DNA from 3 places in the Methylobacterium litchii genome. Region 3 is predicted to be linked to each of the others. Evidence: riboswitches for the same ligand, from Rfam matches in the RefSeq annotation. Region 3 holds a riboswitch; each other region holds the start of a gene.

Region 1 (10,391 bases), on a different contig from region 3:
ATAGTCGGACATCACCACCGCCACCCGCCGTTCGGAGGCGGGGAGGGCGGCGAGGCGCAGCCAGCCGCGCGCCCGCTCCGCGAGGGCCGCGATGCCCTCCGCATGCGGCACGAGCCGGCGCTCGGAGAAGCCTTCGGCCTCGGGGGCTTCCTCCTTGAACGCGATGGGGAAGCCCGAGAGCCGCCCGTCGAATTCCGGCAGGGCGATCTGCATGGCGAGGTCGGAGGCGCCGAGCCCCCGCGACGAGGCCTCCCACGCCGTGCGGGGCGAGCCGACCGTGAAGGCCTGCAATACGGGGCACCCCGCCCGGTCGAGGATGAAGCCGTCATCGTCCCGCGCCGAGAAGGCGGTGGCGGCGATGACGATGTCGGGCCGTCGCGCGGCGAGCGCGGCCTCGACGGCGGCGACCGCCTCCGGGTCCTTCAGGCTCGACACGGCGAGGACCATGACGCCGATCCCACGCTCGCCCAGCGCCAGGGCCAGCGCGTCGAAGGGTGCCGTATCCCCGCCGAGCACGGCCGAGCGGTAGACGAGGAGGAGAGCGAGCGGTTCGCCCGCCATCGGCACCACGCTCCGCCCCGCCGCCAGGGCCACATCCATCGCCACTGGCCCGCAGCCGGTACAGGAGGGGAAGCCCCTCGGCAGCGGCTGCGGCGGGTCCACCGGGCCGCCACCGTCGAGATGGGTCGCGAGGCGGCGGAACAGGCGGCGCAGGTTCTCGGGGCCGCCGGCCCGGAAATAGCCGTCCAGGTCCTCGGCCAAGGCGGCGTCGGTGCTGAAGGCGGCGAGGCGCGGGTCGGGCCGGTCGTCGCCGGGGAGCACGGCGAGCACCACGCCATGTGCCCGCGCGGCCTCGGCACAGCGCTCGACGCCGTAGCGCCAGTAATCGAGCCCGCCGAGGCAGCGGATCACCACCGCGCGGGCGCGGGCGATGACCTTCTCCACGTAGAGATCGACGGAGAGCGGATGCCGCAGCTTGGCGAGCTTCGCGAGCCGCAGGGAGGGCAGGTCCGGCGCGGCGGCATGGGCGCGCGCGAGGCCGGCGAGGTCGCTGTCCGTGAAGGACAGGATCACGAGGTCGCCCGGCTCCTGGCCGAGATCGATTGCCGCCTCACCCTCGTCGAGGGAGACCGTATCGACGCGCAGGAGGTGCATGGCGCCTCCTCGGCTTATCCCGCCAGGGCGCTGGCGACGGCGTTCTGGTCGAAGCCCTTCAGGCCGATCACCACGAGGCGCCCGTCACGGGCCTCGCCCGCGCGCCACGGCCGGTCGAAATGGTGCGACACCCGGCGGCCCACGCCCTGCACCACGAGGCGCATCGGCTTGCCCTCGACTTCCACGAAGCCCTTGATGCGCAGCACGCCCTCGGTCTCGGCCGCCTTCTCGACGCGGGCGGCGAGGTCGCCCGCCGTCACGGCGGCGCGGACGGGCAGCGCCACGGTCTCGAAGTCGTCGTGGTCGTGGTCCTCGCCCTCGCCGTGATGCGAGGGGCGGTTGGCGAGGTCGTCCTCGGCGGCCGCGCCGAGGCCGAGCAGCACGCGCGGGTCGATGACGCCGTTGGCGGTCTCCACCACCTTCACGGCGCGGGGCAGGTGGCCCTGCACCTCGGCCCGCACCTTGGCGAGGCCGTCGGCATCCATCAGGTCGGTCTTGTTGAGCACCACGAGGTCGGCGCAGAGGAGCTGGTCCTCGAACACCTCTTCCAGCGGGTTGTCGTGATCGACGGAGGTGTCGGCCGCGCGCTGGGCCGCCAGCGCCTCCGGGTCCTCGGCGAAGGCGCCGGTCGCGATCGCCGGGCCGTCCACTACCGCCACCACGCCGTCGACGGTCACGCGCGAGCGGATCGCCGGCCATTGGAACGCCTGGACGAGGGGCTTCGGCAGGGCGAGGCCGGAGGTCTCGATCAGGATATGCTCCGGCGGCTCGGCGCGAGAGAGCAGGGTTTCCAGCGCCGGCACGAAATCGTCCGCGACGGTGCAGCAGATGCAGCCGTTCGGAAGCTCCACGATGGACTCCTCGGTGCAGCCCTCGATGCCGCAGGCGGCGAGGAACGAGCGGTCGAAGCCGACATCGCCGAACTCGTTGACGAGGATCGCGAGCTTGCGGCCCTTCGCATTCTCCACGACGTGGCGGACGAGGGTCGTCTTGCCGGCGCCGAGGAAGCCGGTGACGATCGTGCAGGGGATCTTCGCGACGATGGTCATTCGGCGGCCTCGGGGATGGGGGGCAGAGGGGGAAACGGCGGGATGCGGGCGATCACGCCCGAGCGGAATTCCTTCGGGCGCTCCCGCCAGGGGACGATCCCGTCCGGGGTGCCGTCATACGCTTTGAGGCCGTTGAGGATGGTGGTCGCGGCGGCCTCCGCGTCGAGGTCGCCGTAGACGTAGGTCCAGCGGTTGGGCGACGCGACGGCCACCGTGCAGGGCCGCTTGCAGACCGAGAGGCATTCCACCGGCTCGACGCGCAGGCCCTCGGCCCGACGTGCCAATTCGGCATGGAGGCGTGCCCCGGCGCGGGGGCCCTCCGGGTCGTCGCCCTCGCGCTTGCAGGTGGTGCAGACGTAGAGGATCGTGACGGGCTCAGGCATGACGGTGCCTCGCCGAGCCGACATTCTGCCACGCCCAGCCGAAGCCGAGGCCGATCATGGCCCAGAACACCGCGCCGATGGCGAGGGATCGGGCGGCGAACTGCGCCGCGAGGGCGGCCGGCACTTCCGACGCGCTGTCGGGCGGCGGCGGCGCTCCGGCGATGTGGGGTCCGGCGATCAGCACGAGCCCGCCCAGGATGGCGATGAACGAGCGGCGCACGCCGATGAGGTAGAGGCCCATCGCCGTCGCGGCGGCGGTCATCACCCACCACGCCTGACGGGCCAGCAGCGGCGCCGCCTCCTGCCCCGGCAGTTCCGGCGGCAGGCCGAGGGAGGGCGCCAGGGAGACGCTGGCGAAGCCGGCTAGCGCGAAGGCGAGTCCGGTCTGCAGCGTCGGCTCCCGGCCGCAGGCGATCAGCACCGCGCCGAGCATCAGGGCGTAGCCCACGCCGCCGACGAGGGTCGCGAGGCCGGTGAAGGCCATGCGCTGAAAGCCGGGCGCGGGCTGCCACTCCGGCGCCGCATCGGGCGCCGCGTGGTCGTGGCCCGCATGGGCGAGCACGATCGGCAGGGCCGGGGCAAGGAGGGAGGGGGGAAGGGCCTGCGCCGCGCGGCTGGGCTCCCGCTGCTCGTACTTCTCCGCCTCAAGGATGAGGGGCGAGGTCAAGGCGAGTTGCAGCCCCGTGGCGACGACAGCCGCGAGGAAGCCGGCGGCCAGCGCCGCCGACAGAAGGCGAAGGATCATTCCTGGCGCGATCGCGTCAGTGGCAGGGGAAGTTCTGGGCGTGCCGGAAATCGTGCGCCGCGTTGTGGAGCGCGATGGCCGGCGAGAAGCCCGCCATGAACACGAGGCCGAGGCCGAGGAATGCCGCAAGCGCAGCCGCCATCAGGCGCTCGTTGGCGCGGGTGGCGACGGGGGCAAAGGACGAGGACTGCGTCGTGGTCGTCATCTGGGCTCTCCAGCCGCCCCACCGGCGGCGTTGCGAAAAGTCGGGATGACGGCAGGTCTCCTGGCTCGCGGCTCGGCGCGCCCGCCGCCTTCCCGGATCGCTCCGGTGGCTGTTGGCAGGCGCTCGCCGCTTACAGTTGCGGGGGCAGCCGCGGGTTCGGGCAGGCCCTCACCGCGTTCCCTTTTCACCCCTCTCGGGGCACCGTCATCCGACCTGTGTAGACGGACTCCGTGCCCGGCACAACGGCAACCGCTCTCCATTCAATTGGGCGCAACCACGCAATGCCGGGCCGAACGCGCCGGCAGCATCAGGCGTAGCGTGCCACCGGAGACCGGCTCGGGTGCGCCCATCGCGCTCATCTCGGGATGGCGGGCATCGAAACCGTAGCTTGTGAGACGCGAGGCCGGCAGTGGTCGCTCGAGGGCGATCTCCACTATCCGCGTCTCGGCCGCGCGGTTGATCGCCACGAGGTGCAGCCTCGCCCCGTCGGTGCCGGCCCGCACGGTGAGGCCATCGGGCCGCGCGGCCTCGACGGGCAGGGCGTTGTCGGGGAAGCGGCCTTCTCGGCCGTCGTAGTTGCGATAGAGCCGGAAGGCCGTCCCCAGCCAGCCGGCGAGGGACCCCCAATGGGCTGTGAGCAGCACCTCGGGCCGGGCGAACCGCGCGAGGGCGTCGGCCAGGGCGAGGCCGGAGGCGAGTTGCCCCGCGCCGCCGTAATTGTACTCCGTCACGGCGGTGCGGGTGCCGGGGAAGTTCGCCGCCGTCAGCCGTTCGAGGCTCGGCAGCAGCGGCAGGGCGAGGCCGCCCTCGTTCGATACGGGCAGCGCCTGCGAGACCCAGCTCGCCTCGCGAAAACCCGCCTCGGTGAGGGAGCGCGGCGCGTCGAGCAGCGGCCCGGCCAGGGCCGGATCCTGCGTGCGGAACAGGGTGCCCCGCTCGCTGAACGGGTACCAATGGACGTCGAGGGCATCGAGCAGGCGCTTGCCCTCGCGCTCGGAGGCGAGGCGAAAGGCGTCGAGATACGCGGCCAGGAAGCTGCCGTGGTGGCGGTAGGCGTTCCAATCGGGGGCGTTCTGCAGGCTCACCATCCCCGTGGCGCCCCAGCTTGCCGGGCCGATCACCCATGCGTCGGGATCGATGGCCTTGATCGCCCGCGCCGCCTTGATCGACCGGGCGAGCAAATCCGCGATCCGCACGGGCGCCCGCACGATGCGCGGGTGCTGCGTCGCCCAGAGGCCGGGCTCGTTGTCGAGGATGTAGCCGCGGATGCCCGTGGCGCCGGAGGCGGGGCCGTAGCGGGCGACGAGCCGCGCCAGGAGGTGCGGGATGTCCGCGACGCGCGGGTCCACGAGCGCGGAGGCGCCGCGCCGTCCCTCCCACGAGACCGGCACGAAGCGCGGGGAGGGGGCGGCTCGGTCGGCCGGGACGGGGCCGTCCTTGTCGGCCGCGACGAAGCCCGCGAGCGGCAGGGTGACGATGCTTCGCGCGCCCATCGCCAGCGAGGCGCCGTGCATCGCCGCGATCACCGCGCCGGGCACGCCGCGCTCGGCGGGCGGCAGGCCGAGGCTCTGGCTCAGGAAATCGCCGTTCGCCTGCTGCCAATCCTTGCCGGCGTTGCAGGCATTGTTGGTCCAGTTGTAGCTCGTGGCGAAGTTGCCCCCGAAGCGGCGGAGTGTGACGCCGGCCGCCCGGTCGAGTTCCGCCGAGGGCGGGCCGCCGTCGAGGGTGCCGATCTCGCCGGAGCCGTAGATCAGCGGGCTCACCGGCACCGGCTCGGCGCCGTTGCGGACCCGCACGCTCAGCGGCTCGCCCGCGTGGGATGGGCCGGCCCAGATCGTCGCCCCGGCGCCCGCGAGCAGCGCCCGGCGGCTCGGCCTCACGAGACGAGCCCGGACCCGTAGAGCGATCCCCGGAAGCGGGTCATCCAGAACACCTTGCCGAGGCCGCCGCAGGCCGCGATCCCGTGATGGCGCGCGGCGGGCGGGTTGATCGGCTTCAGGAGCAGCGACAGCACCCCGGAGATGATGGTCTGCGCGACGCCGACCAGCATCCACCGCGCCACCTCCAGGCGGCGGCGGGGGGAGGCCATCTCATGCACGAAGGTACGGATCTGGCCGCTGAGGAAGCGGCGGCGGCGGACATAGGCCCAGTCGAGCCGGCGCGGGGGCACCCATTCCGTCACCTCGGCGGCGGCGGCCCAGCCGAAGCGCCGGCCCTCGTGGACGAGGCGCTGGAGGAACAGGCTGTCCTCGCCGCCGATGCTGTTCAGGCGCTCCTCGAACGGCCCGCCCGGGATCGCGCAGACCGAGGCCGCGAAGAGCGAGTTGTTCGTGCCGAGATAGGCGGCGCGGTGGGTGACGTCACCGCCGTCCTCGGCGGTGACGCCCCGCGCGAAATAGGCGGCGAAGGCGCCGATCTCGCGGTCGTCGTCGGCGAGCGCGCTGACGGGGCCGAACACCGCGTCGTAGCCGCCCCGGCGGGCGACCGCGAGGAGCGCCGCCAGCCAATGCGGGCCGCCGGTCTCGTCGTCGTCGATGAAGGCGATCCATTCGCCCCGCGCCGCCGCGACCCCGGCGTTGCGCGCCGTGGCGATGCCGGGCTGGGGCACCGAGACGTAGCGCACCGGCATGGGTGCGCCCTCGGCGAGGCGTTCGATGAGGGTGCGGGCATTGCCGTCGGGGGAGTTGTCCACCACGACGATCTCGGCCCCCGTCTCCGGCGGCAGGCGCTGCGCGAGGATGCATCCCAGGGCGCGCTCGAGCGCCTTATGACGATTCAGGGTGGGGATGACCACGCTGACCGCGACCGGCTCGGTTCCGGGCATACCGTCTCCGATGCTCCCTGCGAAGTTCATTAATAGATAACCGGCGGGTTATAATTTGTACGCCGTTGCGACTTATTCCAGCCGGAAGTAAAGTCGGCATCTGATATCGTGAGATCAATACCGCATTTGCGCGTTAATTTCTCCGACAATGGTAAACGAAATGCTATAGACGGCGGCGGGCGGACAAGAATCGCGTTCGTCGGCTGCGGCTATGTCGCCGATATGTATCGGCAGTGCCTCGATCTGCACGCGAACGGGCTGGATCTGATCGGCGTCTACGACCGCGACCCGGAACGACTCGCGGCCTTCGCGCGCACCTGGGGCGACAGGGCCTACGGGTCGCTCGCCGACCTCCTGGCCGAGCCGGGCGTGGTCGTGGTGAACCTCACCGATCCGGAGAACCACGCCCCCGTCACCCGCGCCTCCATCGCGGCGGGGCGGCACGTCTATTCGGAGAAGCCCCTCGGCCTGACGCTGACCGAGGCGCGCAGCCTGAACGACGCGGCGGCGGCGGCCGGCGTGCGCCTCGCCGCCGCGCCGAGCAACATCCTGGGAGAGCAGGCGCAGACCCTGTGGCGCGCGGTACGCCAGGGCGCGGTCGGGCGGGTGCGGCTCGTCTATGCCGAACTCGACGACGGCATGGTCCACAAGGCCGATTACCGGAACTGGATCAGCCGCAGCGGACGGCGCTGGCCGGCGGAGGGCGAGTTCGAGACCGGCTGCACCTTCGAGCATGCGGGCTACGTCGTGACGCTGCTCGTCGCGATGTTCGGGCCCGTGCGGCGGGTGACGGCTCACGCCTCCCTGCTGATCCCGGACAAGGAATGCGACCAGCCGGTGCATCCGGCGCCGGACTTCTCCTGCGGTCTCTTGGAGTTCGACGGCGGCATCGTCGCGCGGGTCACGAACTCCATCGTCGCGCCCTACGACCATCGCCTGCGGATCGTCGGCGACCGGGGGGTGTTGCAGGTCGAGGAACCGTGGGATTTCGCCGGCCCGGTCCGGCTGAAGCGCACGGCGACGAGCCGGCTCGACCGCTTCCTCGAACGGCGCCTGCCGCTGCGGCGGGGCAAGGTGGTGCCGCCCGCCCGCCCGGTGCCGTTCCGGGCCGGGCGCGGGCGCCCGCCGATGGATTTCATGCGCGGCATCCGGGACTTCGCGGATGCCATCGCCTCCGGCGTGCCGGGGCGGATGGACGCGGATCTCGCGGTCCACATCACCGAAGTCACCGAGATGCTGCAGCACCCCGAACGCTTCCCGCGCCCGGCGCCGGTTTCGTCCGCGCCCGGGGCGATGCGGCCGATGGATTGGGCGGTCTGACGACCCGCAGGAGGACGCGACCCGTGGACGTTCCAAGCCCCCCGACCCTGATCACCCTGTCCTTCTCGGGCGATCTCGATTGCTGCCGCCTGCTCTGCGAGACGGCCGACCGCTTCGCCCCCGCCGGGGCGGCGCATCTCCTCGCCGTGCCGGCGGCGGACATGCCCCTGTTCCGGCCGCTGGCCGGCGGGCGCCGGGCGCTCGTCCCGCAGGAGGAGCTGCTGCCCGGTTGGCTGCGAAAGCTTCCCCTGCCGGGGCCGGAATGGCGGCGGCGCCTGCGTCTGCCCCGGCGCAACGTCTACGTCTCGTTCAAGGGGCGGCCGGTGCGGGGCTGGATCGCCCAGCAGATCATGAAGCTCAACGCCGCCGCCGGGGCGGCGACGGACACGGTGCTCCACCTCGACAGCGACACCGCCTTCGTGCGCCCGCTGCCCGCCGGGGCGCTGAGCCAGGACGGGTTTCTGCGCCTCGCCCGCTTCCCCGGCGCGGCGGACGATGCCATGCACGCACCCTGGCATCGCGCGGCCTCGACCCTGCTCGGGCTGCCGCCGACGGATTATCACGGGGCCGACTACATCGATCAGTTCGTGACGTGGCGGCGCGCCAACGTGCGCGGCCTGCTGGAGCGGATCGGCACCGTCACCGGGCGCGACCCCATCGAGGCCCTGGCCGCCACGAGCGATTTCTCCGAATACATCCTCTACGGCGTCTATTGCGAGCACGTGCTCGGCCTCGCCGCCTCCGGCCATGCCGGGGCGGAGGAGAGCCTGTGCGAGACCGTCTGGTCCGAGGGCGGCGGCATCCCGGAGGTCCGGCCGGGCCGCTACGGCCTCGGCATCCAGTCGACCATCCCGCTCTCCTGGGACGCGCGACGCTCCATCGTGGGCAAGGCCATCGCGCGGGGCTGAGGGCTCAGCGCGCCCGGCGCCGGTACTCCCAGACGCGCCGGAAGATCTGCGGGCCGTCGATCAGGTAGCGGCGGCCGAGCCGCCGGGGCTCGCAGGCGAGGCGGAAAAGCCATTCGAGGTTGAGCGTCCGCAGGATCGCCGGGGCGCGGGCGCGGTCGCCGACGAGGAATTCCAGACCGGCGCCGATGCAGAGGCCGACGCCCTTGGCGATGCCGCGCCGGGCCAGCGCGTTGGCCAGAAGCTCCTGCTGCGGCGAGCCGACCGCCAGCACGACGAACCGCGCCGGCCGCGCCTCGATGGCCTCGACGGTGGCCGCGAGCTTGGCGGGGTCCGTGCGCAAGCCCATGGGTGGGCGAATCTGCTCGACCCGCGTCAGCCCGCAGAGATCGGCCACCGATTCCGCGAGCCCGTCACCGCCGCCGACGATGAGGATACGCGAATCCGCCGTCAGCTTGGGATGGGTGAGGAGGGCGGCCACGAGGTCCGAGCCCGGCACGGGGGGCAGGTCGGTGCCGCAGGTCTTGGCGAGCAGGGCCAGCACGCGGCTGTCGTTGATGCACAGCCACGCCTCCCGGTAGAGGCGGGCGACCTCCGGGTCCTCGGTGATCCGCACCATGTGATCGACGTTCGGCGTCACGAGGTAGCGGAAGCTCTGGTTCGCCGGCACGGCGAGGAGGGTGTTCAGCGCGCCGTCGAGGTCGAGCCTGTCGAAGGGCAAGTCGAGGAAGTCTGCGCGCGGGCTGGCTTCCGACGGGAAGAAGGCAGGTTCGGCGGTGGTGGCCATGGCTCGTCCCTCGCTCACGCTACTCGTGTCCTGAAACAGTACGATCCGTCCCGTTCCGGGGCAGCGAGGCGCCGCTCCCGGCGCTCGCAGCAGGGATCGGGCCGAGGGCTTCCCCCAATCCGTCGGACAGACGGATCGCGGGGCGGAAGCCCAGTTCGGTGCGGGCGCGGGCGGTGTCGTACTGCGCCGCGCGGGCGAACAGGCGAAGCTCCCCGGAGGCGGGGACGAGGCGCAGGGCGCGGGGCACGGGCACCCGCAGCCGCGCGAGGGCCTTGGCCGGCAGGGCGAGGGCCCGCAGCAGAGCGAGCCGCCCCGGCGACAGTGGCCGCGCGGGCTTCGGCCCGGCGAGCATCGCGAAATAGGCGTTCCAGGTGGGCGTATCGGGGCCGACGAGGTTGGCGGCGATGAGGCCCTTACCCGGCCCGTTCAGCGCGGCGAGCGCGCAGCGGATGGCTTCCGCGACGTCGGAGACGTGGATCAGCGCCGCCACGCCCTGTCCGCGCGGGCCAAGGGGGCCGAGCACGCCGGCGCGTAGGGCGGCGGCGGGCCGCTCGACCCAGAGGTCGCTGCCGCGCCCGTAGACGATGCCCGGCCGCAGGATCGCCACCCGACGCCCCGGCCGCGCCGCGACCCAGGTGCGGAGCATCGTCTCGCAGGCGCGCTTGGCGGTGCAGTAGGGATCGTCCGGCGCGGCCGTGGCCGGGGGGGCGTCGGGCTCGCCGATCCGGCCTTCCTCGGGGCCATAGACCGCGATGGAGCTGAGATGGACGATGCGGTCCACCCCCGCCCGGTCGGCGGCGGCGAGGAGCGCGCGCAACTGGTCCGGCATGGCGACGGCCGAACGCCCGCCCGCATGGACGACGGACGACGCACCCGCCAGGGCGGCGTCGAGGCTGCGGGGATCGTCGAGGTCGCAGCGCACGGTGCCCTCGGCGGGGCTGCGGCCGTCGGGCAGGCGATGGAGCCCGGCGCGAACCTGCACGCCCATCTCCTTGAGCCGGGCGATCGTGGCCCGGCC
Region 2 (10,391 bases), on a different contig from region 3:
GTGACCGCCAGCACCTGATCGCGGTCGGCCAGCCGTAGGACGAGTTCGTCGGCGCAGAGGTTCATCGAGACCACACGCACGGGTGCCGCCGCCGCGACCGAGGGCACGGCGGACAGGATCACCGCGAGGGCGAGCGCGAGGCGTGACAGCATCCTTGACCTCAAAACGACGTCACGCGGACGCCGCCGTAGACGGCGAGCCCCGGGCCCTGGAAGCCGGTCGGGTTCTGGTAGCGCTGGTCGAACAGGTTATCGATCCGCCCGAACACCGTCAGGGTCTCGCTCCAGGCGTAGTTGACCGACAGGTTCACCAGGGTGAAGCCGGGGGCCTTCAGGCGCGGCACGGAGAAGTCGCGGTTGCCGTCCACGAACGACCCCAGCACGATGAGCGTGCCGGTCATGGTCAGGCCCGACATCAGGTTCCAAATCGCGGTCGCGCTGACCTTGTTGCGGGGCCGGCGCAGCAACTCCTGGTGGGCGATCTCGTACTTCGTCACCGTGGTGGTCCAGTCCAGCCGCCCGCTCCAGAACTCGTTGAACCGCAGGGCGACGAAGCTCTCGGTGCCGTAGGCGGTCGCCCGGCCGACATTCACGTTGGTCGAGAAGGTCGGGTAGTAGGCCGTCTGGATCAGGTTCTTGAAGTCTGTCTGATAGTAGGTCGCACCCACGGTCATGAACCCGTCGAACAGCGGCTGCTCGAAGCCGCCGTCGAACCCGAAGCTTTCCTCCGGCCGCAGGTTCGGGTTCCCGAAGAAGCGGAAGCCCGGGTAATCCTGATAGAGTTGGCTGAGGGTCGGGGGCTTGAAGCCGGTGCCGACGCTGCCCTTCAAGCGGGTCCCCGTGCCGGGCACGATGTAGCTCGGCGCCACCCGGTAGGTGGTGGCGCCGCCGAACTGGTCGTTCGCGTCGTGCCGGATGTTGGCCACCAGCGCGGCTCCCGCGAAGGGCGTCGTCTGAAGCTCGGCGAAGCCGGCGGTGTTGCCGTTGGACCGGTCGATGCCGGTCGTCTCGAAGCGCTCATCCTCGCGCTGGGCCCCGAACAGGACGAGGTTGCCGGGCGAGACCTGCCAGTCGCCACGGTAATCGAACCGGGTTCGTTCACCGAGGTAGGTGGTGGGCGTCGGCGGCGCGAGCGGGTCGAGCGGGCCGGCGAACAGGCAGTCGAACTTCGAGTAATTCGCGCCGAAGACGTTGTGGAAGCCCGGCACCGGCGTCCACTCGGCCTCGCCCCTCATGATCAGTTGCTGCTGGTCGTTGAGGTTCCGGTACGGCAGCGGCACGTACGAGAAGCCGCCATCGGCCTGGTCGAGATAGGCGCTGTCGGAAAAGCGCAGGACGTAATTGAGGCGGAACGCGTCGGTAAGTTGCGCCCCGAGCTTGGTCGAGACCGTCTTGATGTCGGTGAAGGCGGTCCGCAGCGGCACGCCGCGGGGTAGTAGCTCGAACGGGGTGATCTGGACGGCGGATTGCCGGATGTGGCCGACCGACACCGAGTAGTCGAAGATCCCCTCTGAGCCCGAGATGTTGCCGAACTGGTTGAACGTGCCGAACGAGCCGCCCTCGACGGTCGCCGTCGCTTGAGCCGGCCCTTCGCCACGCTTGGTCACGACGGAGATGACGCCGCCGATGGCGTCGGCCCCGTAGAGGCCGCTCTGCGGCCCGCGCAACACCTCGATCCGCGAGAGGTCGTAGGTCTGCAACTGGCTGAAGTCGAAGGCGCGGTTCGGGGTCGAGGGGTCGTTGACGTCGATGCCGTCGATCTGAACCTTCACGTGGTTCGAGTTGGTGCCGCGGATGAAGACCGAGGTCTGGCCGCCGGCGCCGCCGGTCTGCACGACGTTGAGGCCGGGCACCTGCTGCAGGGCATCCGGCACCGTCCGGCGCTGCTGCTCCTGAAGCAGGCGGTCGGTGAGCACGGTGACGCTCGATCCGGTGTTGGCAATCGGCGTCGGCACACCTGTGGCCGAGACCGAAATCTCGGACAGGGAGACCGCGGCCTGCGCGCCTCCCTGGGCATCGGCGAAGGGCGCGGCGACCTGCTGCGCGAAGGCGGGAATGGAGACGAGCAGCGCGGATGCGGCGCAGGACAGCGCCAGCGTGCGCCGGAGCGCGGAGGGGACGGAACAGGACACGGGACGGCCTCGGGGGACGGCTGTGGCACGTCACCGCGAACGAGGCCTCGGCGGTCGCGTCCTCAAGGGAACCACGGCGCCGCGACACCTCCCAGGACACCCCGCCCGGCAAGCTCCGCGTGTGACCACGGCTGACGGCAGGTCTCCTGGCTCACGGGTCGCTGTCCTCTCATCGTCTTCCCGGGCGAGGCCGCCCAGTGACGCCGTGATGAAGGACTCGCCGCTTACAGTTGCGGGGGCAGCCGCGGCATCGAGCTTGCACCCTCACCGCGTTCCCTTTTGATCCCCGAGGGGAACCGTCGCGCTTACGCTAGGCGATACGGAAACAACGCGTCAATTGCCGCAGGCATTTTCGTCTGGATTGGGCCTTTTGCGACAGCCTCACAGAACTCAGGCGGCGTCGGCCGGTGTCGCCGCGATCTTGTCGAAGCCGCCGAGGCGATAGACCAAGTAGGACAGGAGCCATGCCGCCGCGAATAGGCCGACAATGGCGAAGCCGAGAACGCCAAAATTGTCGTTGACCGCACCGATCCAAGTCCAGAAGCTTCCCTTTAGACCGAGCTTGTCGCCGATGAGGTTGAGAGCCTCCAGCGTGCCGATCACGAGGGCGACTGCGACGGAGACCAGGGTGATCGTCAGGTTGTAGAACAGCTTCCGGACCGGCTGCACGTAAGCCCAGTTGTAAGCGCCCAGCATCAGCACACCGTCAGTGGCATCCACCAGCGCCATCCCGGCGGTGAACAGCGCTGGGAAGACGAGAATCGTCCCGATGCCGGTCCCTCTGCTGGCCTCTGCCGCCGAGAGGCCGAACAGGCTCACCTCGGTCGCCGTATCGAAGCCCAGCGCGAAGAGGAAGCCCAGCGGGTACATGTGCCAGGATCGGGTCACGAGGCGAAACAGGGGGCGCAGAAGGCGCGCGAGCAAGCCCTGGTTGGCAAGCAGCAGATCGAGATCCTCCACGACGTAGCGTCCCGTGCGGCGCACCTGCCGGAAGGTACGCCAGACGCCGGTGAGTACGACGAGATTGACCACGCCGATGAGGATCAGGAACGCGGCCGAGACGCTCGTACTGATGAGGCTTCCAAGCTCCCGATAGCCTTCTGAGGCGGTCAACAGGCTCTGGGCCGCGAAGGCCACCGCGGCGGCCGCGATGACGATGATCGTGGAGTGACCGAGCGCGAACCAGAAGCCGACCGTGACCGGCCGCTGACCGTCTTGCATGAGCTTACGGGTGACGTTGTCGATGGCGGCGATGTGGTCCGGATCGACCGCATGGCGCAGACCGAAGACGTAGGCCAGCAGCGCGGTCGAGAGCAGCGCAGGCTGTCCTGCGAACAGGCTATAGGCCCAGAGCCACGCCGCGACATTGGCTGTGATCAGCACGGCGTAGAGCAGGCCGACCCTCTGCCGCAATCCACGGACGTGCTTGCTGTGGGAGGGGGCGATGATCGAGCAACGCATCAGCCGAAGTACCTAGAAGACGGCCACCCGGCAGGACCATGGCGCCGATGGTCGTGCCGGACGAGACCGGAGAAGGAACAGACCTGGGTCGAGGACCGGCCAAACCCGAGGGTGTTGAGCCCCCGGGTCCGAGAATGGTCGCTATCCCGGCCATGGCGATGGCTCGCGTACGAAAACCGGGGGTTAGCGACGCGGTCCTCGCGAGAAGCGAGGCAGAGCGTTCTCAGTGCTGATGGCCACCGCCATGGTCCATCGTCATGCCTCCGGCTTCGCCGCCGGGCGCCTTGGCGGCAATACTCTCGACGGCGAACTCCACCGGCACGGAGCCCGCCTTCTTGAAGGTCAACGTGCCCTTGACGCGTGTTCCCTTCTTGAGCTGATCCTTCAGGCCCATGAACATGAGATGGTAGCCGCCGGGGGCGAGCGTCACCGTCTCGCCGGGCTTGATCGCGAGCCCGCCCTCGACAGGGGCCATCTTCATCACGCCCCCCTCCATCGACATCGTGTGCAACTCGACGCTGCCCGATTCAGCAAAGGTGCCGCCGGTGAGCGTATCGGGCTCGGCGCCCGTGTTCGTGACGGTCAGGTAGCCACCCGCGACCTTCGCCCCGTTGGGCGTCGCCCGCGACCAGGGGTGACCGATCTTCAGGGCGCCCGCCGTGTAGTCGTGCGCGGCGGCGAGCGGGGCGACGAACAACGCACCCGCGAGGCCATAGCCGACGACGCCAAGGACGGACTTTCGGACTGCTGAACGTGTGAAACGGATCATTGTGCTTCTCTCGGTGACAGGTGTTCGAGAAGGGAACGGCGTGTCTCGATCCGCAATCGCGGCGATCCGCCGGCGTCTTCGACGGCGTCGGTGAGCGCTTGTGCGAGGCTCGGACGCTCATCGGGCGACAGGTCACGGCCGATCTCGATCCGGCGACCACGGCTCTCTACGGCGATCGCTTGGCAACCGTAATCGGGGTCGTCGGTCCTGATGACATGCAGGCCGAAGACCGGCAGGCGGCGGGAGTCGAGGACTTGGCCCCGGTAGCAGCGGACCACCTGGAGGCTGCCGCCGGCAAGCGCGATGGTCTCGCTCCGATCCTGGCTGCGGCGATGCAGCCAGATCGCGCCGAGCAGGAGCGTGGTCTCGCTCAAGCCGAACACGAGGCAAGGCCACGCCCCGGCGCGTGCGAGGGGGATCTGGAGAGCCAGAGTGAGGGTCACGCACAGGCTCGCAAGGGCGATGTACTGCGGGCCCGACAGGGCACGATAAGGGGTCACGATCACCCGGAAAGGGGCATCTTGCTCGACGAACGAAGGCGGATCGACGGATGTGGCGCTGACGTACAAAGGGACTCTCCATCTCGACAGGACCGGCCCCTCACAGGGCGGCCGGCGTGCAGGAACCGGGATCGCCACATGGCGCGACCTCGGACGGCCAGTGTCTCAGGAGAGCGGGGGGCCCCGGGCAGAGCCGGTGATGGGATGGCGGACGGGAGCCGCGGCGGCGGGCGCCCCACCATAGACGACGGCTCGAACGATGACGTCCGGATCCGAGAGCTCGGGCACCTCCGGCGGAGGCGCGCCGGCCCGGCACGCTACAAGACAGCAGGGATGGCGTTGAGATTGTGCTGGCGCTGACGGCGACTCGCCGCCCGTCGAGAGAGGCGCGCACAAGATTGGATCATGATGGGGCTCGGCCTGCGCGGCCACGACGGCGGCCCCCAGCACGGCCTGGAGGACCATCACATAGACGGTGAGGATGGCCGCGAGTTGGGCTCCGAAGGCCGTCGGCCGCAAAGGGCGGGACGGAGCGGGGCCGATCGGAACGGGGGGCGTCAGGGCGAACATGGGCAGCGCTCGGGCGCGCAACCGGTCATCGGGTCCTGTCGCAGGGCAGACCCATGGACAAGCGGGAGCGCAGGCCGAAAGGCGCGCAAGCACTCGGAAGGAGAGACATGGAACGGTCCGTGGCCTTGAGCGATCGAAAGCGGATCGATCAGGCGGCCGGTGGACCTCGTGACGAGACAGCGCGATCCGGCGGACCACGGGCTGATCGAACGGCAACGGGCCGCCAAACCTGGACCACCGCATGCCGCCACGGAACGACCAGGCTGACGGGAAGCGGATCCGGCGCAACGAGCGGTTGCGCGAGATTGGCTACAAGGCAGCAGAGCTGCTTCGGACACGGTGTCCCGTGGTCGGACGCCCTATCGTTCTGCGCCGCGCAGATCACCCCGTTCTCGCGGGCCTGCACGGTGATGGGCAGCCACGTGACGAGGAACGCTTGCAGCACGAGGCCGTAGAGCGCGGCCACGGCAAGGACCGCGCGGCATCGAGCCGATCGGTCCGAGAGCCTGCGCATGGGAGCACTGTGCGCCACGGGCCGACCGATCGTCAACGCGGCATCGACGCGCGACCACGGATCGGCCGCTCGGGTTCCATCATCGGCAGCAGGCCGAACAGTCAGGAGGCAGGGGCCCGCTCAAGACGCCTTGACGGCTGGACCCGCCGTCCGCGGACGAGATGGGTGGCGAGGCAGGCGAGCGCGATCAGGACGAGCACGCCCTGCACGGCGAGCGCCTCCCAACTTCCGTTCAGCCCCAGCGTCGTCACGAAGTCCGGCACCGTCTCGTTGTGCACGGACACGATGGTCTGCTCCTGCAACTCCTGGATCGCCTCGCCCACGAGCTTCAGGCCCATCACGAACAGGAAGGCCGAGGTGACAAGGAACATCGGCCGCAGCGGCAAGCGCAGGGCCAACCACTGCATCGCCACGAACATCGCCGCCAGCGCCAGGGACGCCGCGGCGAGACCCGCGAGCAGGGCACCGTCGAACCCGTTGGCGGATTTCGCCAGGGCCTGGAGGAACAGGATCGTCTCCGCGCCCTCGCGGAACACCGCCAGGAAGGCGATGCCGGCGAGGGACAGGACCGTGCCGGCCCCGAGCGCCCGCCGGGCGAGCCGGTCCAGATCGGCCTGCCACGCCTTCGGGTCCTGCCGGACGAACAGCCAGCCGCTCATATAGAACATCAGGGCCGCCGCCGCGATCATCACGGCAGCCTCGAACAGGTCGCTGTGGTTGCCGTCGAAGTAGGTCCAGAACACCCAGGCCATGCCGGCGCTGGCGATCACCGCCGCCCCCGCCCCGGCATAGACCGAGGCGATCCGCTCGCCCGCCCCGGCCCGCCGCAGGAAGGCCGCCAGTGCCGAGACGATCAGCAGCGCTTCCAGCCCCTCACGGAACAGGATGGTGAAGGCTTGGAGGAAGGTCGAGCCATCGGCCATGGGCGATCTCTGCGGGCACGTGAACGGCGCCCATCCTCTAGACCGGCATCGCGTTCCTGTAAAATTTGGAATTATTCGAATTCGTAACTCGATCGCGTGCGATGCGGAGGCGCCTCTATCCCAAAATTACTCTGTATAATCAACATTGCCTATGACCTTCGCAGCGTCAACATTTGCAACGTCGTACGAATAACCTGCAGCGCCGATGCGGTTACGGCATCGGGCCAGTCGCCGCGAGAGCCAGCGCGTGCTGCTTGAAGCCCGCGATCAACTCCTCCATCGGCTTGCGTACTTCCGGCGGCGCTGTCTTCAAGGAGCCGGCGTGGATGGGCGGGTCCGGATCGTACTCGCCCATCAACTGACAGCACTCGGCGTAGGTCCGGTCCCGCATCTCGGCAACCATGGTCAGGCCGAAGTCGAGCCCCGCCGTCACGCCCGCCCCGGTGATCCGGTTGCGGTCGCGCACAACGCGCGCCTCCGTCGGGATCGCGCCGAAGCCGGCGAGCGCGTCGCGGCAGGACCAGTGCGAGGTCGCCCGGTAGCCCTTGAGCAGGCCGGCCTTCCCGAGGATCAGCGAGCCCGAACACACGCTGGTGACGTAAGTCGCTCGCGCGCCCCGGTCGGCCATGAAGGCCAGGGTCGCCGGATCGACGGCCGCCGCGAGCGTGCCGTCCGTTCCGCCCGGCGTGAACAGCACGGTGAGGTCGCGGGGGCAGGTCTCGAAGGTCGCGGTCGGGGTGATGGTGACGCCGGCATCGCTCGTCACCGGGTCGACCGTCTTGGCGACGAGATGGATCGTCGCCCCCATCATTCCCGCGAACATGCTGTGTGGGCCGATGAGATCCATCACCGTCATGCCGGGATACATCAGCATCGCGATCTGTTCGTGGCCGATCCAGTGGACACCGTCCCCACGGCCCATATCGAAGCCCTCCATTGCCGGGTGCGTCGATGGCGTCGGGGTCTCGGCCTGCGCAGCCTCGCTCGCGAAGGGCGCGAGCAGGGCCAGAAGGGCGGCTTTACGGCGATCGATATCGGGCATGTGACGATCCTTGAGGGGAGGGGGCGAAGGCGGGATAGGCGCTACCAGCGGTAGATCAGGCTGCCGATGACCTGACGCCGTGCGTCGTAGAGGCAGAGACCGCTCTGGCAGACGACGCGGCGCGTATCGAACAGGTTGGTGGCGTTCACCTGCGCCCTGAACCCTGCGTATTTCGGGTTCAATCGCGCGAAGTCGTAGTCGATCACCCCGTCGATCAGGGCCGCGCCCTTGCTGCGGAAAGTGTTCTGGTCGTCGGCGAAGGTCGGACCCAGGTAGCGGACGCCCCGCTGATGCCGATGCTGGCAAGGATGGAGCCCGGCGGGAAGGTGTACTTCGCGAAAGCCGCGAAGGTGTCGTTGGGAATACCGGACAGCTGCTTGCCGGTCGTCACGCCCAACGTCGGATCGTCGATGCCTTTGACGATCGTCACGTCGAGATGCGTATAGGCGGCGGTGAAGTTCCAGCCTGGGGCGAGGGAGGCGGTCGCCTCCAGTTCGAGGCCGTGCGAGCGGACTTGACCGGTCGAGGACTGGAACAGCAGCGGGCTGGCGGGGGCGGGGCGGAGGACGTTCTTCTGGTCTGGACGGGTCTGGATGGACGGCCAAGCCCAGGAAGCCGCGTTGGCAGCTGCTCAGCGCCTAGGGATCTGACATCTTCGATTGAGTTGGACCGATGCGGCGTGGGCTTAAACCTAAGAACTATCAATCATAAGCAAAGTGTGATAGAATTATCTTATCTGAAAAAAGATTTACTGACGATCTGTCGGATGCCGTTTCCGGGTGGTGCCGTAGTCGATCTGAGCAGTAACCATAGGCCGGCAGGAGACTGTCCGGCTTTGCGACGGATCATCTCCGAAGCGGATCCGCCGCTGACGGCCAAACCCTGTCGCTCAGGCGGATGTCGCTGAATGGCTAGGTCGGGTGGCTTCCTGTCCTTCTGCTCTCGGGTGCAAAGATAAGAAATCGGACGTCCGGGGTCCGTCAGAAACGGTCCGAAAGCAGCATGCTTGCTACGGAGCAGCCTTGGCCGAAAGCAGGCGTACTCCCATAACAGTTGCCGGTCGCCAGGATGACGACAGCCGCCTTGAGCCAAACGATCGACGATCACCGCGCAGGTCTACGCATCGTTGCCAGCGCAGCTGTCAGTTGCCCTTCAAACAGTAAAGCCGAGCCGTAGTGGAATTCGGGATCGAACGCGTGCTTGGCGTTCATCACCGATGAAGCGCTTTGCATCGCGAGCAACCGCCCGCCTTCATCGAACAGCCCCGATCCAGATCCGCCGTAGCCGTCGTTGCAATCGTGGCGGATGCGCCGGATGCCGTCCTCGCCCGGCGGATCGATGCGACGGACGGTGCAGTGCTCCAGGCTGCTCTCGCCCCGGTAATTCTCGTGGCCCGCGGGGGACACCATAGTCACCGAGAGGGAAACGTCCCCCGTCGGCAGGTCGGGGGGCTGCGGCAGGGGCTGGGGGGGCACATCTGCCGGGGTGGCGAGGCGCAGGATGGCCCAGTCGTCGGTGATGTGCAGGGCCGTGGCGTCCGGGGCTGTCCCGAGGTGGAGGCTGTCGGGCACGAACTCGTAGTTGCGGCCCGCAATCTGGAAATAGCAGTCCGAGACCTGTCGCGTCGTCTCCAGGCGACGGCTGCGGAAGTTGTGGGCGTTGAGAACGACGATCGTGGGGTCGGCGATCAGCCACGCCGCCGCCGCTCGCCGTGGGACCCCGTCCGGCCGACGGCACCAGAGGACGCCCGCGCCCTTGTAGCGGTCGAGATCGGCGCCGGTAAGATCGCGTCGTCCGTCCTTCGGATAGAGGGCGGCCAGCCGAGGCTCGCCCTGTGACGCACTGGAGAGGCCAAGCAGTGCGGCAGCCAGCAGCGGGAGGGTTCGGGTCCACCAGTGCCAAGCCTGCACGCGTCCCATCTCGCCCCCGCCATGACCGCGCTGCCGGTGAAAAGCCCAATGGTTGAGCATGCGCCACGCCGCCGTCAAGCAGTTCAGACGAATTCCATACTATCCGCGATCTATTGCCGATTTATCCCGCCAACAAATAACCGACATCCTAGAGACAATTCCCAGGTTCACTCTGTAAAAATGACAAGCGATTGCGGTTGTAATAAGTCTTTTATAAGAAGCTTGCTTCTGTAAGTTCTTGTAATCGACGAGCAGCCACAGAGATGGACTTGGTGTTTGTCTCGCATCGCACAAACATCTGCCGCGAGGCCTGAAGGCGCGGCGGCTTGGCGAGGAGATGCACAATGAGATTGGGAAGGCTTTCACGGTCGGTGTCGATCCTGACCCTGGCCCTGGCCACGCCGGTCGGTCTGGTGGGGGGCGCCAGCGCCAACGACAAGCTCGTCGAGATGTCGAAAAGCGACGACAACTGGGTGATGCCCGGTAAGAACTATGACTCGAACAATTTCAGCGATCTGACTCAGGTCAACAAGACCAACGTCAAGCAGCTGAAGCCGGCCTGGACGTTCTC
Region 3 (10,391 bases):
TTGTAGGCTTCGGAGAGTTCGGCCACAGGCCCGTCCTCGCCGACGAGTCGGCGGAAGGCCTGCGGCAGGGACAGCCCAACCACGGACAGGGCGATGCGCCGCTCGGGCGCGGGCAGGCCGAGCTCGGCGAAGGCGACGCCCTGCGCGGCGACGATCAGATGCTGGCTGTCGACGAGGGTGCCGTCCACGTCGAAGACGACGAGCCTCATCGGCAGCCCCATCTCATGGCTTGCGAACGGGTGCAGGCGCGGGCGCGGCGGCGGGCGCCTGCTGCTGCTGTTGCTGGTGGCGGGTGCGCTCGTAGCCGAGGCGGCAGCGGATGAGGAACCGCCGCCGCTTGCCGCCGCGATAGCCACGCTGGTGCGAGGCCCGGTTGCAAGCCGCGTAGGAGCGCCGCCGCTTGTCGCGACTGCCGACGACGGGTGCGCCGGCGGCACGGGGCTCGGCGCGGGCAACGGGCGCCTCGACCTTGGCGGGTTCCGCCTTCGCAGGCTCGGGTTTGGACGCCGCCGGCTTCTGCGGAGCCGGCGCGGCATCGCCCGGCGCCGCATGGGCGATGGGCGCCGTCAGGCACAGGGCGGCGAGGCAGGCCAGAGTCGCGAGCTTCATGTCCCAGGGTCTCGACCGTCGGATATCCCGGCAGGCAGGCGCGCGGCCGAGCAAGGCAGCATATGAGGCAGGCGGCGCCGTTGCCAAGGCATGGCCGCCCGCAGGAGCGCTCCGGCCGATCAATCTTCCGGTGCGTCCACCACCGGATCGTACCGCCCGGCATCGAAACCGAGGAGGTTCCAGCTCTGCTGCATGTGCTGCGGCAGCGGCGCGCTCACGTCCACGGGCTTCCCCGTGCGCGGATGCGGGATCACGATCCGCCGCGCCAGGAGGTGCAGGCGGTTCTGGATGCCGCCGGGCAATTCCCAGTTCTCGACCGAGAAGTATTTCGGGTCGCCGACGATGGGGTGGCCGATATGGGCCGCGTGGGCGCGCAACTGGTGCGTGCGCCCCGTCACCGGCTTGAACGATAGCCAGGACAGCTTCTGCGCCACGTGATCGACCGTGGCGTAATAGGTGAGCGCGTGTGTGGCACCCTCGTCACCGTGCTTGGCGATGCGCATCCGCGCGTCGGCATCGGTCGGCTCGTCTTTGGCGAGATAGGTCGAGACCCGGCCCTGCTTGACGCGCGGCACCCCGGCGCAAAGCGCCCAGTAGATCTTGCGGGCGTTGCGCGAGCGGAAGCTCTTGGCCAGCGTCGAGGCGGCGAGCCGCGTCTTCGCGATGATGAGGCAGCCGGCCGTGTCCTTGTCGAGCCGGTGGACGAGGCGGGGCTTCTGCCCGTCCGGCCCGATCAGCGATTCGAGGAGGCCATCGACATGTCGGACGGTGCCCGAGCCCCCCTGCACGGCGAGGCCGAAGGGCTTGTTCAGCACCATCATCTCCGCATCCTCGTACAGGATGAGGCTCCGCAGGAAGGTGGCGTCGTCCGAATCGCGGGCGGCGCTGCGCGGGCGGTCGTTCGGCTGGTCGAGGCGCAGCGGCGGCACGCGCACGCTCATCCCCGGCTCCAGCCGGTCGTTCGGCTTGGCGCGCTTGCCGTCGACGCGCAGCTCGCCCTTGCGGACGATGCTCTGCACGCGGGTGAAGGGTAGCTGCGGGAACCGCGCTGTGAGGAAGCGGTCGATCCGCATCCCCGCCTCGTCCGCCTCCACCATCAGCGTCTGCACGCCGGAGGCGAGGGTCGCCGAGGCCTCGGCGCGCTGCTCCCGCTTGCTCGGGCCGGGGGGCGGGGCCACGGGCTCGGGCTTTGGTTTGGGCTTGCGCGGCTCGCGCGGCTCCGGCGCGGCGGCCGGAATCCACGGCGAGCGCTCGCTTGAATCGTCGCCGCGGGCGCGGGCGGCGCGCTCGGCGGCATCGTGGGCGCTGGTGCGCGGGCCGGTGCGGGCGCGGTTGGCGCCGAACGGCGGCTTGCGGCCCGGCCGTCCATCGGGGCGGCCATTGCCGCCGGAAGGGCCGCCGCGGCGGGGAGGTCGTGTGGTCATGATCTTCCTGGAATGCCCGCCGCATAGCATCGCTGGCCGCACCCGGCAAAGTCTTGCCCCGGGATAGCCGCTTTGCGAGCGTTGACGCGGGGGGAGTGCGTCGCCTAGCGTGGCCGTGACGGTTCCCCTTTCGGGGATCAAAAGGGAACGCGGTGTGGGGCAACCCGAAGCCGCGGCTGCCCCCGCAACTGTAAGCGGTGAGCTTTTCCACCATTCACGTCACTGGGCCGGTTCGCCCGGGAAGACGGTGGGACGGCGGCGACCCGTGAGCCAGGAGACCTGCCGTCAGCCGTGGTCACACGCGAAACGCGCCGGGCGGGGTGTCCTGGCGGGTGTCGAAGCTGCGCCCTGAGCGGCGCTGCCGAGGCCTCGTTCGCGGTGACGTGCCACAGCAGCGCGCCCGCGTCCGCCATGCCCGCATTCCAGCCATCCGCCGAGGTTCTGCCCGAGCCTTCGCGACAAGCTGGACATGTAATGTTGTTACATTGCATGTGGGGTGAGGCCGGCATCCGCCGCGCCGGAGTCCGTCCATCGATGTCCGTTTCCCGTTCCAGACGCCGCCTGTTGGCTCTTGTCGCTCCCCTCGCCATCGTGTCCCCCGCCTCCGCGCAGGAGGCCGTGACCCTCGATCAATTGTCCGTCGAAGGGGAGGGCGGGGTGAGCCTCACCCGCGCCTCGCCCACCGGCCTCAACCTGCGCACCCCGGACCGCACGGCGAGCCGCCTCGGCCTGACGCCCCTCGAAACGCCGGCCAGCGTCGATATCGTCTCTGGCGAAACCGCACGGTTGCGCGGCCAGGACAGGATCATCGACGCCGTGACGCAGGACGCCACGGGCGTCACCGCCGTCGCCACGCCGGGCTACGGAAACGGCACCTTCACCAGCCGGGGCTTCGCGGGGCCGACGTCGATCCAGCAGCTCTACGACGGCACGCGCTTCTACGTCGGCGCCGGCACGGTGACGTTCCCGTTCGACACGTGGAACGTCGAGCGCATTGAGGTGCTGCGCGGCCCGTCCTCCGTGCTCTACGGCGACGGCGCCATCGGCGGCATCATCAACGTCGTGCCGAAGAAGCCGACCTTCGTGCCCATCAACACCGCGCGGGCGGTGGTCGGCTCGGACGGGGTCGCCCGGCTGGCTCTCGATTCGGGCGGCGGCATCGCGCAGGCCGATTACGGCGACACCTTCGCCTACCGATTGAACGTCAGCGGCAACCGGGCGGATGGCTGGCTCAATCAGGCGGGCGATTTCCGCAACCTCGCGGTGTCGGCGGCCTTGCTGTTCCGCCCGAGCCCCGACCTCGCCATCACCCTCTCGCACGACCTCGGCTATCAGGAGCCGATGCGCTACTGGGGCACCCCGTTGGTCGAGGGGCGGATCCCGGACCTGATCCGGTTCAACAACTACAACGTCCGCGATCCGAAGATCACCTGGGCCGACAACTGGACCGCGCTCAAGACCGAATGGTCGCCCTCCGCCGACATCACCATCCGCAACACGGCCTACACGCTTACGAGCCGGCGGCATTGGCTGGACGTGGAGCAATACGCGTTCAACCGGGGCACCGGCCTCGTGGACCGCTCCGATTACCTGGAAATCTACCACAACCAGGAGCAGATCGGGAATCGCCTGGACGCCACGTTCCGGGGCGCGCTGTTCGGGCGGCCGAACGATGTCTCGGTGGGCTTCGATGTCAATCACATCGACTTCCGGCACACGAACAACTTCTACTTCGACCAGACCACGAGCGTGCCCCTCGTCGGCTACGATCCCGGCCTGTTCCCGCAGAACGGCCGGGCGATCCCGGCCTATGCCACGCAAACCAATCAGGCCTCGTTCTTCGCCGAGGATCGGCTGGTCATCACCGACAAGCTGTCCTTCCTCACGGGTGCGCGCCTCGACCTGCCGACGCTGCACCGGCAGGATCTGCAGACCGGCGCGCAGTTCGACCGAAGCTTCCAGGCGCTCGGCTACCGGTTCGGCCTCGTCTACAACCCGACGCCCGACAGCGCCCTCTACGCGCAATATAGCTACGCCACCGATCCGGTCGGGAGCCTCATCACGCTGTCGCAATCGCTCGCGGGCTTCAAGCTGGCGACCGGCGACCAGATCGAGGTCGGTGCCAAGGGGCTGGCCTTCGATGGCGCCCTCGAATGGACACTCGCCGGCTACCGCATCGTGAAGGACAACCTGATCTCGCGCCTGCCCGGCTCGTCGGCGGTCGGCGTGCAGGTGGGGAGTCAATCCTCGCAGGGCGTAGAGTTGGCGCTGGGCTGGCGGTTTACGCCGGGCTGGCGGCTCGACGGCAACCTCGCCCTCCTGCACGCGCAATACGACAGCTTCGACCAGATCGTGAACGGCGCGGCCGTCTCCTACGCCGGCCGGCAGCCCATCGACGTGCCGGAGCGGGTGGCGAACCTGTGGCTTACCTGGGAGCCGACCCGCGACTGGGCCGTGCGCGTGGGCCTTCAGAACGTGGGGGAGGTCTTCAGCGACTTCGGCAACACGGCTCGGCGCCCCGGCTACAACCTCGTGAACCTCGTCCTCGACCGGCAGGTCACGGCGTATTCGCGCCTGTCGCTGCGGGTCTACAACCTGTTCGACAAGGTCTACGCCATCAGCGGCAACGCCGTGAACGGCGTTGGCACCAATTGGCTGCTCGGCCGCCCGCGCTCCGTCGAGGTCGCCTACACGGTGAGCTGGTGAGCGCCGTCGGCAAGCGGGGCAAGCGCTGGCTGATCCTGGGCCATCGCTGGCTCGGGATCGGCACGGCCCTGCTCTTCGCCTTGTGGATCGGCTCTGGGCTGGTGATGCTCTACGTGCCGTTTCCCCGCCTCGACGAGGCGGAACGGCTCGCCCGCCTTGCGCCCCTCGATTGGGACACGGTGAAGCTCGGCCCCGACGCCGCCCTCGCGTTGGTGAGGGCGATGGATGTCCGGCTGGAGATGCGCGGCGACAGGCCGGTCTATCGCCTCGCCGCCCCCGATGGCGGGCGCGTCACAATCTCAGCCGAGACGGGCGAGCGGCTCGGGCCCATCGGCCCGGACGAGGCTGCGCGGATCGCGGGCGGCGGGGCGGTCGAGCCGGTATGGCGCGACCAGTGGACGGTCACGGCGCGCTACGACCCCCTGCGGCCCTTCCTGCAGGTGGCCTCCGGCGATTCGGCGGGCACCGAAACGTATGTCTCAGAGCCGACCGGCGAGATCGCCCTCGTCACCACGCGCTGGCAGCGCGGGTGGAACTGGGTTGGGGCCGTGGTTCATTGGGTCTACGTCACGCCCCTGCGCGCGCGTCCGGAGGCATGGCGCCAGGCGGTACTCTGGCTCTCCGGCGTCGCGAGCGTCACCGCGCTGACCGGCCTCGTCATCGGCATCTGGCGGATGCGCCTGTGGCGGCGCTATCGCGGCGGCGCGGTCAGCCCCTATCGCGGCCTCGCCCTCTGCCACCATGCTTTCGGCCTCGTCGGTGGGATCGGACTCGCCGGATTCATCGTCAGCGGGTGGCTCTCCATGAACCCGAACCGCTGGTTTTCCTCGCTGTCCGTGCCGGACGAGATCAGGGTGGCCTATGCCGGCGCACCCGGCCGCATCGGCTTGTCGCCCGACGACCTGCGGCGGGGGCCGGAGACGAAGGCGCTGCGTTTCACGGCGATCGGCGGACGGTGGTTCGTGGTGCGCGATGGCATCGCCGCCGGCCTGGACGACACCACCCTCACCGCCGCCGTGTCCGTGCCCGGTGGCAGGCTCGTCTCGGCCGCGCGGATCACGGCCTACGACGCCTATTGGTATCCCCACGGCGACGCGCGCCCGCTGCCGATCCTGCGCCTGATCTACGATGACCCCGCCGCGACGTGGCTCCACATCGACCCACGCGACGGCGCCATGCTGACCCGGCTCGACCGCTCGGGCCGGGTGAACCGCTGGCTGTTCGACGCCCCGCACCGGCTCGACCTGCCGGGCCTGACCCTGCGCCCGACCGGCCGTGAAACCGCGCAATGGATCCTCAACAGCCTCGCCGCCGGCATCGCCGTGACCGGGCTGGTGGCCGGCATCCGCCGCCTCGCCCGCACTTGACAGGAACCCTCAACCTGCAACACATGAAGAGGTGTTCATGTGTTGGGGAGATTCGTGACGCAGCCATCGGATCCGGTTTCGGCGGTTGCGGAGGTGTTTCGCCTGCTCGGCGATCCGACTCGCTTGCGGATCGCGCTCACCTGCCTGGAGGGCGAGCGCACCGTGGGGGAGATCGGTGAGGCGGTCGGCCAATCGCAGTCCCTCGTGTCGCACCACCTGCGCCTGCTTCGCACGGCGCGGATCATGCGGGCGACGCGGCAGGGGCGGAACGTGGCCTACGCCATCGATGACGACCATGTGCGCGACGTGCTGCGCAACATGATTGCCCATTTTACCGAGCCGCATGACCATCACCATCCGGACGCGGAGGCGGACGGATCCTGAAGCGTGGGGATTGGGATATGTCGAGCGTCGATGTCGAATTGGTGAAGTGCGCCTGTCCGGACTGCGTGTGCGTGGTCTCGGTGGCGAAGGCCGTCTCGAAGGACGGCAAGGCGTTCTGCTGCGATGAATGCGCCGAAGGTCACAAGGACCATGCCGGCTGCCACCACGCCGGCTGCGAGTGCCACGGCTGAGGCTGACGACCCGGCCCGGTCTTGCCGACCGGGCCGGAGCTCGCGCCGATCAGAACCGCGCGGTGAGGAACAGGCGCACGTTCCGGCCGGGCAGCAGGATCTCGTCCTTCTTGAACGAGGCCGCGTTGCGGATATCCGCGTCGAGCAGGTTGCGCCCTTGCAGGCCGAGGGTGACGGAGGTTGCGCCGTAGACCTTCGGATCGAGGGGGGCGGTGTAGCTCACCTCGGCGCGTAGGTCGTTGTAGCCGGCGGTCGGCGTCTCGAACGCGGCGATGCGGCGCTGGTCGAAGGCGTGGAGCAGGTTCACCCGCGCGAACCACCCATCCGCCCGCACATAGACGCCGCCGCCGACGCGGTAGGGCGGGATGCGCGGCACGTTGGTGCCGTCATCGAATTGCGCGCGCACGGCATCGAACTGCGCCTCCACACCCGCGAACCCGTCACCGATCGGCAGGATGTCGTACTGGCCGATGATTTCGGCGCCGTAGAACGTCGCGTTTTGCTGCTGGTAGACGATCTGCCGATTCTCGGTGCCCGTACCGCACGAGGCGAAGTCGTCGTCGCAGAACAGGCCCGTGTAGTTGCGGTAGATGAAGCCCGTGTAGCGCGTGTAGTAGCCGGTCGCGTCGAGGCGCAGCGGGCCGACGGCCCGGCGGATGCTCGCCTCGATGGTGCGGGCGCGCTCGCGCTTCAGGTTCGGGTTGCCGATCTCGAACGTCGCCGTGGCGTCGTGTGGCCCCTGCGAGAACAATTCGTAACCGCTCGGGCCGCGCTCGACATAGGAGCCGGTCAGGCTCGCCACGAAGTCGTAGGGCAGATCCTGCAGCGCGCCGAGGCTCACGCTCTTCGGCGCGAAGCGCCGGGTGCGCGCGTATTGCAGCGGGTCCTCGCCGTTCACGGGGAGATAATCGCCGGGGAACTGCGCCGCCGTGCCGGAGATGCGGTCCACCTCGTAGCGGCCCGCCGCCTGAAGCCGTGTGCCGGGCCGCAATTCCAGTTCCTCGAACAGGTACACCGCGTTGGCGCGGGATTCCGTCTTCGGCAGGAAGGCTTCGAGGGCGGTGTTGATCACCCGCCGGTCGGACTGGAAGCCGAGCGCGCCGGTCAGCTTGCCGATCTCGGTGAAGACGGGAACGTGCTGGAATTCGAGCCGTGCCTCGGCCTCGCGGTTCTTGAAGGTGGCCTGGATCCCCTCAATCCCGTCCTCGCCGATCCCGACCTCGTTGTGCTTGTAGACCGAGTAGCCCGCCCAGTAGCGGATGACCTCGATGGGTCCGTCCAGCGGGCGATACTCGCCCCGGCTGAGGACGCGGTCCTGGTTCGGGGTGAGGCGGGTGCGGTCCTGCTCCGCGACGCCACCGGGGATGGCGTAGATCGCATCGTAGTGGCTGAACGAGATGCCGGCGAACCCACGGTCGCCGATGGCCGAGATGCCGAAGGCCCCGCCCTGCGATTCGTTGTAGGAGTTGCGCTGGATGCCGCCGGGGATGGCGTAATTGTCGGCGGCGGTCTTGAACCCGTCCGCATGGACGGCGATGCCGTCGCCGCCCGCATCGACCGTCGCGGCGCCGAGCCGGCCGTTGTCGACCGTCGAATAGCCGCTCGTCACCTGGCCCTGGACGCCATTCGCCGGGATGAAGGTCGGCACGCGGTTGTTGTCGGCCGAGACGACGCCGCCGATGGCGCCCGAACCGTAGCGCAGGGTGGCCGGGCCCCGGATCACCTCGATCCGGTCGGACACGAGCGGGTTCACGGGCACCGCGTGGTCCTCGCCGAGGTCCGACACGCCGCCATTGACGATGCCGTTTTCCTGGATGCGCACCCGCGCATTGTCGAGGCCGCGGATGATGGGGCGGGAGGCGGCACCGGGGGCGTAGGTCGTGCCGGAGATGCCCGGCCGATCGAACAGCGCGTCGCCCAATGTGCGGGGCTGGTCCCGCTGGATCTGCTGCTGCGTGACCACCGTGACCGGGGAAAACGTGTCCGTCGCCACCGGTAGGATGCCGATGGGGAAGTTCGCGTCCCCCGTGACGGCGGCCCGGCTCGGTTGGACCGGCGTCGGGCTGGTGACGCTGATCTGGTCCAGAGTGACGGCGCTCTGACCCAGCGCAGGCCCCGTGCCGAGCAGCGCGGCGCAGGCGAGGGCAGGCACGACGGAATGGCGCGGCGCGGACATCGAGACTCACAACTTGTTATAACGTTTCAATGCCGCGCCATGGTGTCACCCCGCAAGGCCGGTTCGGGGCCATGAAGGAAATGGCGGTGAAACGTTACTCAGTTGCAACAGGTCGGCGGGTGTGGGGCGCTTACGGCGCCAGGGCGTCGGCCTCGTCCTCACCCTCGATTTCGGCGTCGATCTCCGTCGCCTGACCGGCGGCGCCCGCCGCTTCGGCGAGGCCCTTCGCGGCCTTGCGCAGCAGCTTGCGCAGGCGGCGGCGGTCGCCCTTGTCGAGATGGTCGAGCAATTCCGCCTCGACCTCTTCCTGGATCGCCTCGATGGCCTGGGCCTTCGCAAGGCCGACCTCGGTGAGACGCACCCGAACCACGCGGCCATCGCCGGCTTCGGCGCGGCGCTCGACGATGCCCAGGGCCGCGAGGCGCGTTACGGTCTTGGAGGCCGTGGGCGGGCGGACCCGAAGGAGCGCGGCGAGATCGCCCATCGTCATAGTGCCGGCGGCGGCGAGCACCTGCACCACCTGCTCCTGGCCCGCGAACAGGCCGATCTTGGCCAGCCGGTCCCCAGTCCGCGCCCGGTGAAGGCGCGCCGCCTGGACCAGCGCCCAGCCGACGCTGCGCGACCCCGGAGGGCGCAGTTTCTTCGAACCCGGATCGAACACGGCACCTTCCGTATCCGCCTCGCGGTCGGGCTTGGCCTTCTCGCCCGCGAGCGAGGCTGCGTCGGACCCGGCGGCAAGCACCGGAAGATCGTAGACCTGCACCTTCGATTCCCGTTCTTCTGCCAGCCCCTGGGCTCTTGGCGGAAAACCGGTGACGATGGGATGACAGAGCGGCGCCGGCTCGGCCGCTCAGCAATGCATGAGGTGGCGCAGCCGCTGCAGGATATCCTCGCCGCTGCACGGCCGCGCGATGAACTCCGCGTGCTGCGGCATCCGGTCGGGATCGGGCGCGGCGCGTCCTGAGACGATGAGAATCGGCAATTGCGGCCGCGCCTCGGCGACGGAGCTGGCGAGGTCGAACCCGTCCGTCTTGCCCGAGAGCTGCACGTCGGTGACGAGGCCGCAGATGTCGGGGCGCGTCTGGAGGATGCTCAGGGCGCGCTCGGCCGAGGCGCACTGGATGGTGTCGTAGCCGCCTTCCTCGAGCACGTCGCCGAGGTCCATGATGGTCAACGCCTCATCCTCGACGAGGAGGATCACCGGCCGATCGTCCGCTACCGTCTGCTCACTCGTCACGTCGTGCTCCTCCCCGCCGCCAACCCTCCGGCGCAGCCAGTTTGCGGCCTCCCCGGCCGTAATCCCAACGGGACAAACGCCCCGTAGTTGCAGCCCCGGGGCACCTCTCGCGCACGAGATCAGCGATTTTCGCGCACGGTCTCGACCACGGCCGCGATCAGCCGGTCGAGATCGGCCTCGGCGATGGTGAGGGCCGGCGTCAGGTAGAGGATGTCGCCGAACGGCCGCACCCAGACGCCCCGCGCCAGCAGCCGTTCCTTTAGTGCGGCGAGGTCCGGCGCTCCCGCGAATTGCACG

Evidence for each region. A riboswitch is a leader RNA that binds a small molecule or an ion and turns the genes downstream of it on or off. The one in region 3 is predicted to bind cobalamin.
Region 1: linked by a shared signal. The riboswitch ahead of AAHF99_RS10455 (CbtB domain-containing protein) and the one ahead of AAHF99_RS06835 (TonB-dependent receptor) in region 3 are both predicted to bind cobalamin.
Region 2: linked by a shared signal. The riboswitch ahead of AAHF99_RS16725 (TonB-dependent receptor plug domain-containing protein) and the one ahead of AAHF99_RS06835 (TonB-dependent receptor) in region 3 are both predicted to bind cobalamin.

Annotation. Positions count from the first base shown of each region.
Region 1 covers NZ_JBBXMY010000004.1:220,706-231,096, reverse strand. Annotated here, with positions in the region: gene cobN (cobaltochelatase subunit CobN) at 1-1,155, opposite strand, end outside; gene cobW (cobalamin biosynthesis protein CobW) at 1,170-2,204, opposite strand; gene AAHF99_RS10465 (DUF1636 domain-containing protein) at 2,201-2,587, opposite strand; gene AAHF99_RS10460 (CbtA family protein) at 2,580-3,332, opposite strand; gene AAHF99_RS10455 (CbtB domain-containing protein) at 3,349-3,537, opposite strand; cobalamin riboswitch at 3,571-3,758, opposite strand; gene AAHF99_RS10450 (glycoside hydrolase family 44 protein) at 3,798-5,417, opposite strand; gene AAHF99_RS10445 (glycosyltransferase family 2 protein) at 5,414-6,361, opposite strand; gene AAHF99_RS10440 (Gfo/Idh/MocA family protein) at 6,488-7,681, shown strand; gene AAHF99_RS10435 (DUF6492 family protein) at 7,705-8,589, shown strand; gene AAHF99_RS10430 (WecB/TagA/CpsF family glycosyltransferase) at 8,594-9,391, opposite strand; gene AAHF99_RS10425 (NAD-dependent epimerase/dehydratase family protein) at 9,393-10,391, opposite strand, start outside.
Region 2 covers NZ_JBBXMY010000009.1:39,481-49,871, reverse strand. Annotated here, with positions in the region: gene AAHF99_RS16730 (ABC transporter substrate-binding protein) at 1-152, opposite strand, end outside; gene AAHF99_RS16725 (TonB-dependent receptor plug domain-containing protein) at 161-2,131, opposite strand; cobalamin riboswitch at 2,251-2,447, opposite strand; gene AAHF99_RS16720 (HoxN/HupN/NixA family nickel/cobalt transporter) at 2,522-3,592, opposite strand; gene AAHF99_RS16715 (copper chaperone PCu(A)C) at 3,816-4,361, opposite strand; gene AAHF99_RS16710 (DUF2244 domain-containing protein) at 4,358-4,930, opposite strand; gene AAHF99_RS16705 (FTR1 family iron permease) at 6,047-6,868, opposite strand; gene AAHF99_RS16700 (DJ-1/PfpI family protein) at 7,080-7,910, opposite strand; gene AAHF99_RS16695 (hypothetical protein) at 7,952-8,116, opposite strand; gene AAHF99_RS16690 (TonB-dependent receptor domain-containing protein) at 8,125-8,505, opposite strand; gene AAHF99_RS16685 (trypsin-like peptidase domain-containing protein) at 9,014-9,880, opposite strand; gene AAHF99_RS16680 (methanol/ethanol family PQQ-dependent dehydrogenase) at 10,165-10,391, shown strand, end outside.
Region 3 covers NZ_JBBXMY010000002.1:348,061-358,451, reverse strand. Annotated here, with positions in the region: gene AAHF99_RS06850 (HAD-IA family hydrolase) at 1-209, opposite strand, end outside; gene AAHF99_RS06845 (hypothetical protein) at 223-609, opposite strand; gene AAHF99_RS06840 (RluA family pseudouridine synthase) at 729-2,033, opposite strand; cobalamin riboswitch at 2,136-2,334, shown strand; gene AAHF99_RS06835 (TonB-dependent receptor) at 2,568-4,739, shown strand; gene AAHF99_RS06830 (PepSY domain-containing protein) at 4,736-6,106, shown strand; gene AAHF99_RS06825 (ArsR/SmtB family transcription factor) at 6,161-6,490, shown strand; gene AAHF99_RS06820 (metallothionein) at 6,508-6,681, shown strand; gene AAHF99_RS06815 (TonB-dependent receptor) at 6,731-8,857, opposite strand; gene AAHF99_RS06810 (MarR family winged helix-turn-helix transcriptional regulator) at 8,988-9,620, opposite strand; gene AAHF99_RS06805 (response regulator) at 9,708-10,094, opposite strand; gene AAHF99_RS06800 (adenosylmethionine--8-amino-7-oxononanoate transaminase) at 10,214-10,391, opposite strand, start outside.